DNA from 3 places in the Cytobacillus sp. Bva_UNVM-123 genome. Region 1 is predicted to be linked to each of the others. Evidence: riboswitches for the same ligand, from Rfam matches in the RefSeq annotation. Region 1 holds a riboswitch; each other region holds the start of a gene.
What was found. A riboswitch is a leader RNA that binds a small molecule or an ion and turns the genes downstream of it on or off. The one in region 1 is predicted to bind S-adenosylmethionine.
Positions count from the first base shown of each region.

Region 2: another riboswitch for S-adenosylmethionine. It lies ahead of metK (methionine adenosyltransferase); the one in region 1 lies ahead of KDN24_RS24520 (homoserine dehydrogenase family protein).
Region 3: another riboswitch for S-adenosylmethionine. It lies ahead of KDN24_RS21790 (methionine ABC transporter ATP-binding protein); the one in region 1 lies ahead of KDN24_RS24520 (homoserine dehydrogenase family protein).

Region 1 is NZ_CM177772.1:4,810,823-4,814,106, forward strand. Features, by position in the region: gene argH (argininosuccinate lyase) at 1-241, shown strand, start outside; gene KDN24_RS24515 (N-acetylglucosamine kinase) at 234-1,223, shown strand; SAM riboswitch class I at 1,485-1,592, shown strand; gene KDN24_RS24520 (homoserine dehydrogenase family protein) at 1,855-3,066, shown strand; gene KDN24_RS24525 (hypothetical protein) at 3,200-3,284, opposite strand, start outside.
Region 2 is NZ_CM177772.1:3,953,360-3,956,643, forward strand. Features, by position in the region: gene metK (methionine adenosyltransferase) at 738-1,940, opposite strand; SAM riboswitch class I at 2,197-2,315, opposite strand; gene KDN24_RS20310 (thiol-disulfide oxidoreductase DCC family protein) at 2,408-2,782, opposite strand; gene pckA (phosphoenolpyruvate carboxykinase (ATP)) at 2,981-3,284, shown strand, end outside.
Region 3 is NZ_CM177772.1:4,238,401-4,241,684, forward strand. Features, by position in the region: gene KDN24_RS21780 (MetQ/NlpA family ABC transporter substrate-binding protein) at 1-116, opposite strand, end outside; gene KDN24_RS21785 (methionine ABC transporter permease) at 129-797, opposite strand; gene KDN24_RS21790 (methionine ABC transporter ATP-binding protein) at 790-1,815, opposite strand; SAM riboswitch class I at 1,937-2,043, opposite strand; gene KDN24_RS21795 (O-acetylhomoserine aminocarboxypropyltransferase/cysteine synthase family protein) at 2,172-3,284, opposite strand, start outside.

The DNA of each region.
Region 1 (3,284 bases):
TGGAAAAGCTTCATCTTTAACAGAAGCAGAACTAAAGGAATGTCTAAGTCCAGAATACTTTATTCGCATCCGCTCCATCCAAGGTGGCCCAAGTCCATGTAGAATAACAGAAACCATTCAAGATCGTCTTCATGAACAGTCAGACTTGATTAATTGGGTAGATGATAAACAGCTAGTTTTGCGCTCAGCAAAGGAACAAGTAGCGACTATCATTGAAGATTGGACGATCGGCGATGACTAATCAGTCTTTTCATCTTCTTGCTATTGACGGTGGAGGGACGAAGACACAAGCAGTCATTACAGATCAAGAAGGTCTATTAATCGGAGAAGGAAGAGCGGGTGCTTCGAATTATCAAGTTGTTGGGAGAGAAACGGCTGTAGCGACACTTGTTGCTTCGATACGTGAAGCGCTATTGAATACGGGCGTTTTTACAAAAGAGACGGATGATTTGTTTGATAAGACTTTAGCGAATGATAAGCCCATCCATTTCAAAAAAATAGTTTTTGCCCTTGCCGGGATTGATACAACTAATGACGAATCCGTCGTACGTGAGATAGTTATCAAAACTCTTGCTGAGATCGGAATAACATATGAAACACTATTAGTTGAGAATGATTGCTTGTCTGCTTTACTAGGTGCTACCCAAAATAAAGCAGGTGCCCTATTAATCTCTGGAACAGGATCGATCGTTTTTGCACATGATGGCGAAGGGAATTTCTTCCGAACAGGTGGATGGGGCTATCGGGTTGGCGATGAAGGCAGTGGTTATTGGATTGGAAAAGAAGCGATCCGTTCTGTTTTGAAAATGAAGGATGGACGAGAAAAAGAAACGATTTTATTAGCGTTAATCTTGAAGAAATTTGGTTTTGAAAAGGTTGATGATCTTTATAGCTGGGTATATAGTCCAGCCTATAGTGTTGACGATGTAAGCGCCCTAACAACTTCAGTTGAGGAAGCTTATAAAATGGGCGATGAAGTTTGTAAAACCATTTTAGATAGAGCCGCAGCTGAGCTCACCCTTCTATTGGAAGCAACGATTGAGAAGGCTGGAATTGCGCAGAAGGAATTTCAACTCCTCCTTCAGGGCGGGGTCCTTCAAAATAATCACTATGTGAAAGAGAAAGTATTGGATTGCTTACAGAAAGAAGTCGATAAAGTGAGCATTTTACATACTGATGAAAAGCCCATTCGATTTATTATTAAGCGGGGGCTGGCATTGTAAAGGGACGTTACGGTCAGGTTTCTTGTCCAAGTTTAGGTACGTGGAACTTGATCCTTCGTCCCTTCATTTAATTGATCGTTACTCGATCTGAGTTCAGCTTCAGCAATTCCTTCAGCTCATTATAATTATTTCTACTACTTGAACTTCAACCGCTTATGGCGATGATGGGAGGTTTTGGGTCGATTTGGTCATAATGAAATTCCAGTATTGACTTCCACGTTTTTAAAAGATATGATAAAAATAATTTCATAATTGCTAATCTTCTTATCAAGAGAGGTGGAGGGACTGACCCTGTGAAGCCTCGGCAACCAGCATATATTTTGCACGGTGCCAATTTCAGAGGAATATTCAATATTCCGAAGATGAGAAGGTGGAACGGATTCTTTCTTTCATGCTCCTTCCCCTTCTGTCTTTCATGCAGAGGGGGTTTTTGTTTTTCGTTTGGCTCTGTTAAACATGGCTGTTGATTTCCGCTCCAATCAACAGGTGCAAAAATCAACATTATTCTTTAACAAAGCCTTTCGTTAAATACTGTGTTTGCTATAAAAATGCACAGTCCGGTTCATAACCCGCTCTGCACAAGTGGATCATCCATTTATTTTATAGACAAAAAAACAGGAGGAATGAAAAAATGTCAGCCATTCATATTGCATTATTAGGTTACGGAACAGTTGGGAAAGGTGTATATCGTACGATTCAGTCACATCAGGAAAAGCTTCAAGCTCTTTTTGGAAAAGAAGTGAAGGTCGTTGGAATTCTCGTGAAAAATTTAGAAAAGCATCAGCAACCTGATCCAAATGTTCTGTTAACTGATGACTTCGAGAAAATTATTACACTCGAAAAGCTTGATGTTGTTATTGATGCGATTGTCGGCAAAATGCCTTGTTTTACATATTTGACGCAGGCAATAATAAGAGGCTGCCATGTCATAACGGCGAACAAGGAGATGTTTGCCCATTACGGGAAGAACTTGAAGCAATTAGCCGTTGCTCATGGTGTTTCTCTTAGTTTTGAGGCGACGGTTGCGGGCGGAATACCTGTCATCCAGACGCTCAAGCAATTATTAAATGTGAATAATATCGAGAAAATTCAAGGAATCCTTAATGGAACTTCAAATTTTATTTTGACGAAGATGAGAGAAGAAAATGTATCATTTTCGGCAGCCTTAAAGCTGGCACAGGAAAAAGGTTATGCGGAAGCAGACCCGACGAATGATGTGGAAGGCTATGATGCTTTCTATAAAGCGGTCATTTTAAGTGAGGTTGCTTTCGGATTAACCCCAGACTGGGATCAATCTATTAGAGAAGGTATACGAGGAATTACGATTGAGCAAATCGAGGTCTTTACTTCTTTAGGATTTCGCTTTAAACATGTCGCATCGATTGAACGGACGGTTAACGGCATACGTTGCAGTGTGAAACCTGTGCTTGTAAGTGAACAGCATCCTTTTTACCATGTTGAGGGTGTTCAAAATGCTGTTTCCATCGATGGAGATATAGTCGGCAATATTAGTCTTCAAGGGCCGGGAGCAGGCATGTTCCCAACTGCAAGTGCCATTATTGAGGATTTTGTTCATATAAACAGAGATTGTATACCTCCAACCTACCCTGAGCAAAAAATAGTAGAGAACGAAACATCTAGTGTGTCTTATTGGGCGATTGGAGGAGAAGTGAATGCTTCTGTTCTGCCTACTCCCATTGAAGTAATTGAAAGAATACATCCGAACGTTTTAATCGTTCGAGCACCGGAAGAAACTTTGTATGCAGTGCATTTACCGAATGTGCAGGTATATCAAATTGTTGGGGACATTTCTAATTCGCCTCGAGCTTTATTAAAGGCTTAAATGATCGGTAACCTTTCAAGATGATGAAGGGCATCCAGAAATACGCTGAAAGCAAGAACAACGTTAACAATCAGATAATAGGAAGAAGAGCCAATCAACTAAAATCAATTGGCTCTTCCATCTTTTTCGTAACTTATTCTTGATCCATCTCAGTCATTTCTCTTTCATCGGTATTATATTCTTCTTGTTCGTTACTCTCTTCCCCAAGTTCATTTGAT
Region 2 (3,284 bases), 860 kb from region 1:
GCTTTCTGATTCCCAATTTTCGCGGTGCTCCTGTTTTTCGGGAATTAGTTTGGCTTCTTGATTCCCGATTTTCATGATCCTCCAAATTTTCGGGAATTAGTCCTGCTTTCTGATTCCCGGTTTTCGCGGTGCTACTGATTTTTGGGAATTAGTTTGGCTTCTTGATTCCCGATCTTCACGTTGCTCCTGATTTTCGGGAATTAATTTGGCTTCTTGATTCCCGAAATTAGCGGTGCTACTGATTTTCGGGAATTAGTTTGGCTTTTTGATTCCCGATCTTCACGGTGCTACTGATTTTTGGGAATTAGTTTGGGTTCTTGATTCTCGAAATTAGCGGTGCTGCTGATTTTCGGGAATTAGTCTGGCTTACTGATTCCCGATCTTTGCGGTGCTACTGATTTTTGGGAATTAGTTTGGCTTCTTGATTCCCGATCTTCACGGTACTACTGATTTTTGGGAATTAGTTTGGCTTCTTGATTCTCGAAATTAGCGGTGCTACTGATTTTTGGGAATTAGTTTGGCTTCTTGATTCCCGGTTTTCACGGTGCTACTGATTTTCGGGAATTAGTTCGGCTTTCTGATTCCTGGTTTACGCGACACTCCTTCTTTTTGAGAATTATTCTGGCAACCTAGTTACCTTTATCTTCGCAAGTACTCCTTTTTCCAAGAACTTCGCTTCGCTTCAACATAAAAAATAAGAGCCTCATAAAAATGAAGCCCCCACTTTTTTATTAATCTTATTTTTGTAAAGCAGCCGCCTTCAATGCATCTGCTTTATCAATTTTTTCCCAAGGCAGTTCAATATCCGTGCGGCCAAAGTGACCATAAGCAGCTGTTTGCCTATAAATCGGACGGCGCAAGTTAAGCATATTGATGATGCCTGCTGGACGAAGATCAAAGTTTTTACGAACGACATCAACTAGAATATCTTCTCTCACGACACCTGTTCCAAATGTATCAACAGAAATGGATACTGGTTGAGCAACACCAATTGCATAAGCAAGCTGAACTTCTACTTTATCTGCTAAGCCTGCAGCAACGATGTTTTTCGCCACATAGCGAGCAGCATAGGCAGCAGAACGGTCAACTTTTGTTGGATCTTTCCCAGAGAATGCACCACCGCCATGGCGAGCATATCCACCATACGTATCAACGATGATTTTGCGGCCTGTTAAACCTGCATCTCCTTGTGGTCCACCGATTACGAAACGACCAGTTGGGTTAATAAAATACTTTGTATTTTCATCAATTAGTTCTTGTGGAACAACTGGAGTAATGACATGTTCCTTCAAGTCTCTTTGAATTTGTTCTAAAGTAATTTCTGGATGATGTTGAGTTGAGATAACAATTGTGTCAATGCGAACTGGCTTATTGTTTTCATCATATTCAACGGTAACTTGAGTTTTTCCGTCTGGGCGAAGATATGGAATGATCTCTTCTTTACGCACTTCTGTCAGACGGCGAGCTAACTTATGTGCCATTGAAATGGGAAGAGGCATAAGCTCTTTCGTTTCGTTACAAGCAAAACCAAACATTAATCCTTGGTCTCCTGCACCGATTGCTTCAATTTCCTCATCACTCATTTGACCTTCACGAGATTCTAGTGCTTGGTCAACCCCCATAGCGATATCTACTGATTGCTCATCAATAGATGTTAACACTGCACAAGTTTCAGCATCAAAGCCGTATTTTGCTCGATCATAGCCAATTTCTTTCACTGTTTCACGAACAATTTTTGGAATATCTACATACGTAGATGTAGTGATTTCTCCTGCAACTAGGACAAGACCCGTTGTTACTGACGTTTCTGCAGCTACTCGAGCATTGGCATCCTTAGCTAAAATCGCATCTAAAATTGCATCAGAAATTTGGTCACAAATTTTATCTGGATGACCTTCAGTAACAGATTCAGAAGTAAACAAACGTACGTTTCTTGACATCTGATTTCCTCCTTAGATAGAAATTGAGTAAGATTCCTTTTTAACAAAGCAATCTTGGTTTGATACGGAACTCATTCCCTAAATAATATGAAATAAACATGGAGTTTTTATTATCATATCCGTCAATCTCCTCTTCAGATATCGTAATAAGCAACCCCATAAATTGTGCATTTCAAAAGCCGTCCATCTTTTTTGCAACAAAAAAACCCTTCCATCAATGTGAAAAGGTTGAAAGCAAATCGATTCGCGCCTTTCACTCTTATCGTTCAAGGATCAAAGTCCTTGCGTCAGGTTTAGCACCTTTGCTCTATAAAAATCGTAAAGCAGGTTGCTGGGCTTCATAGGGCCTGTCCCTCCGCCAGCTCGGGATAAGAGAGTATCCGTTCAAGAAATGATCATAACGTATAGTATGAAAGGATGTCAATAAGTTTCTTAAATTAATCGTGTATTTTCTTGTTACTTGCGCATTATAATGAACAACTTCCATCATCGCATTTTTTTCTTAAAAATCGGTGTCTATTTTTAGCAATTCGTTTGTAAATTGGATTCCCAAGTAAATGAGTAAAAGGAAGAAACAAAATCACTCCTCCAATTGCTGTAGCTGGAAAAAGTACGAATAAATACCGGATTGCGTTATAACCTTTCAATACTTTTCCTCTGGAAGTGATAATGTGAAGCTCTCTTCGCAAATCCACCTTATTAAAGGATTCTCCCTCTTCCATTTGTTCATACTCCTGTAGGGAAACCCACTTCACTTGATGAAGCCAATCTAACTTTTGAAAAACTCGTTTTGATTGCTTGCATAATGAGCATGTATTGTCGTATAATGCGAGCGTTTTCATAGAATCAGTCCCGTTCATATGCGATAATATATTTTAACATATTTTCCATCGTGATTATGATATTATATACAAGAAAAAGAAATCCATTTTCTTGATAAAAAAAATCACCATTAGTATAGATTAATCACCTGAATGTGTTATACTATTCACGAGATTATTCATTAGAAAATAAACTGGATAAAGGAAGGTTTTCATCAGATGAATTCTGTAGGGATTTCCAATAAACTAACCGAACTATTAATAGGAAATAATATTCATATTCAATTATCTGTTCCACAGCTAGTTGAAAAAGTTTTGAATCGTAATGAAGGCTCTATCACTTCAACCGGTGCTGTTTGTGCAACCACTGGAAAATATACTGGTCGCTCACCTAAGGATAAATACATCGTAGAAGAAGCCTCTTCAAAGGATAGAATTGATTGGGGCAATGTCAACCAACCAATTTCTGAGGAAATTTTTTCGAACTTATATGATAAAGTTTTAAATTATTTAAAAGAAAAAG
Region 3 (3,284 bases), 570 kb from region 1:
TCCTCTTTTCCTGCATCACTCGCATTATTGCTTTCTTTTTCCTTTGCCGTTCCACATGCTGCAAGAACAAGGATAACTGTAAATGTTAATAAAAGGGATAACCATTTTTTCTTCATTTTGACCTCTCCTTATCGTTTATCTAATTTTGCTGTTATAAAATCACCAATAAATTGGATAATAAATACTATGATTAAAATGACAATGGTACAAACTAACGTGACATCAGTTCTAGTTCGTTGGAAGCCTTCAAGAAAGGCTAAACTTCCAAGTCCCCCAGCCCCGATAACACCTGCCATCGCCGTATAACCAACTAGTGCAATAGCAGTTACGGTAATTCCAGATACGAGGGCTGGCATCGATTCCGGCAAGAGAACTTTCCATATTATTGTTGTTGTCTTCGCGCCCATCGATTTCGCTGCTTCTAAAACACCTTTATCAATTTCCCTTAACGCAATCTCTACCATTCGTGCATAAAAGGGTGCAGCTCCGACAATTAATGCAGGAAGGGCAGCATTTTCCCCAATCATCGTTCCCACTAGAAGTTTAGTGAACGGAATTAAGAGAACAATTAAAATAAGGAAAGGAATCGACCTAAAAATATTTACAATTGCACTAATAATCTTATTAATTACTCCGTTTTCTAAAATATTTCCTTTTGATGTTAAAAATAATAATAACCCTAAGATAATTCCAAGTATAAATGTCGCAATGACTGAAATACTCGTCATATATAGTGTTTCGACCGTTGCTTCCCACATTTTCTCCCATTTCACATTTGGAAACCATTCATTAAGCATTCGGAATCACCTCCACTCCGACATGCTTAGAATGAATAAAGTCAATCGCTCTATTTATCTCTGCTTCTTCTCCGTCCAAATGGATGAATAATGAACCATATGATCCGTTTTGTGTTTGTGCTATTTTCCCATGAAGAATATTAACTGTAATCTTAAAATCTCTTATGAGCTGTGTAATTAACGGCTGCTCAACTGAATTTCCAATAAAGCTTAATTGTACGACTTGCCCATGTGGATATAATTTAAGAATTTGATCAATCGTATCCTTTGTTTCTTGAGGCTCAATTATTTGATGAACAAATCGTTTCGTAATATCTTGCTGAGGATTTTTAAAAACATCGATTACGGGACCAAGCTCCACAATTGTTCCTTCCTCCATTACTGCAACTCGGTGACATATTTTTCGAATTACTTGCATTTCATGTGTGATCAGGACAATGGTTAAACCTAATTGTTTATTAATATTAACTAATAGTTCAAGGATTGAATCCGTCGTTTCTGGGTCTAAAGCTGATGTTGCTTCATCACATAATAATACCTTCGGATTATTAGCAAGCGCCCTAGCAATCCCAACTCTTTGTTTTTGTCCCCCACTGAGCTGAGAAGGGTAAGCATCTTCTCGCCCTTCAAGGCCTACTAGTCTAATAAGTTCATCGACCCTTTGTGCTCTTTGTTTTTTCGGTATTCCTGCAATTTCTAAAGGAAAGGCAATATTTTGCCTTACCGTCCGTGACCAAAGTAAGTTAAAATGCTGAAAAATCATACTTATCTCTTGTCGAGCCTTTCTCAGCATATCCCCTTTAATTTTTGAGATTTCTTTATCAGCAACGATAATGGAGCCGTTCGTTGGTATTTCAAGTCCATTTAACATTCGAATTAATGTACTTTTCCCTGCACCGCTATACCCGATAACGCCAAATATTTCCCCTTTACTAATCTCAAGATTCACATTTTGTACAGCCTTAACTTGACCTTGTTTAGAAGAATACACTTTTTCGGCATCTTTTATTGAAATCATTATTTATACACCTTCTTCAACATCCGATTCGATACGATTTCAGTTATTTTTCCCTCTTATGAGAGGAATATAAAAAGCCTTTCCGACATGAGCAGAAAGGCATACAAATACATTGTCCTTTCTCTCATCTCCCAAAGCTATTATGCTTTGCGTGAATTGGCACCATTTCAACTTAATGACGGTTGCCGGGCTTCATAGGGCACTTCCCTCGACCTCTCTTGATAAGAGCATACATGACTATATTCAATTAACACTTTACATTGTTATACATAAAACATTTATGCTTACAATCGTATCATGGACATGAAAAAGGTGTCAATGGTAAAATTTCGTATGAGTAAAGCTTACATTTGCTTTTATTGATTAACTTTCAATGACGTTCTCCCTGTTGCCGCCTCAATTGCCTGTTCTAAATCATCAATTAAATCTTCAACATGCTCGATTCCAATTGACAGACGAATTAAATCTTCTGAAACTCCAGCTGCTTTTAATCCTTCAGCATCTAATTGTTGATGGGTTGTGCTTGCTGGGTGGATGACTAAGCTCTTTGCATCGCCAACATTGGCGACATGTGCCCATAGCTCTAGGTGATTGATAAAGCTTGCACCTGCTTCTCTTCCTCCTGTAATCCCAAAGACGACAATGGATCCTGCCCCTTTAGGCAAATATTTATCTACTAACGGCTTATCAGGTGATTGATCATGACCCGGATATAAAACCCATTCAACTGCTGGATGCGCCTCTAAATATTCAACAATTTTCTTCGTGTTTGCCACATGCTCCTTAATACGTACATGTAGAGTTTCGAGTCCGAGACTAAATTGGAATGCGTTTTGTGGGCTAAGGGCTGGACCTAAATCTCTTAGCAATTGAACTCTAGCCTTAATTATATAGGCGACAGGACCGAGAGCTTCACTATAAACAAGATTATGGTAGCTTGGATCTGGCTCTACAAATCCTGGGAACTTCGGTGAATTCCAATCGAATTTACCACCATCAACAATTACACCACCTAAAGTCGTTCCGTTACCAACAAGCCATTTTGTCGCTGAGTGAATGACAATGTCTGCACCATATTCAATTGGTCTGCATAAGTAAGGAGTTGCAAATGTATTATCAATTATTAATGGAATCCCATTTTCATGCGCGATTCCGGCAACCTTTTCAATATCAAGTACTTTAAGGCTTGGATTGCCAATTGTTTCAGCATAGACAGCTTTTGTTTTTTCTGTAATTGCTTTGCGGAAGTTTTCTGGGTCGTCTGGATTCACAAACTTCACCGTAATTCCGTACTTCGGAAGAGTTACCGCAAATAAGTTATATGTTCCTCCATATAAATTGGATGCTGACACAATTTCATCCCCAGCTTGAGCAAGATTTAAAATCGCTAATGTAATAGCTGCTTGCCCACTGGCTACGGCTAATGCACCTACCCCGCCTTCTAACAGTGCAATCCGCTCTTCAAAAAC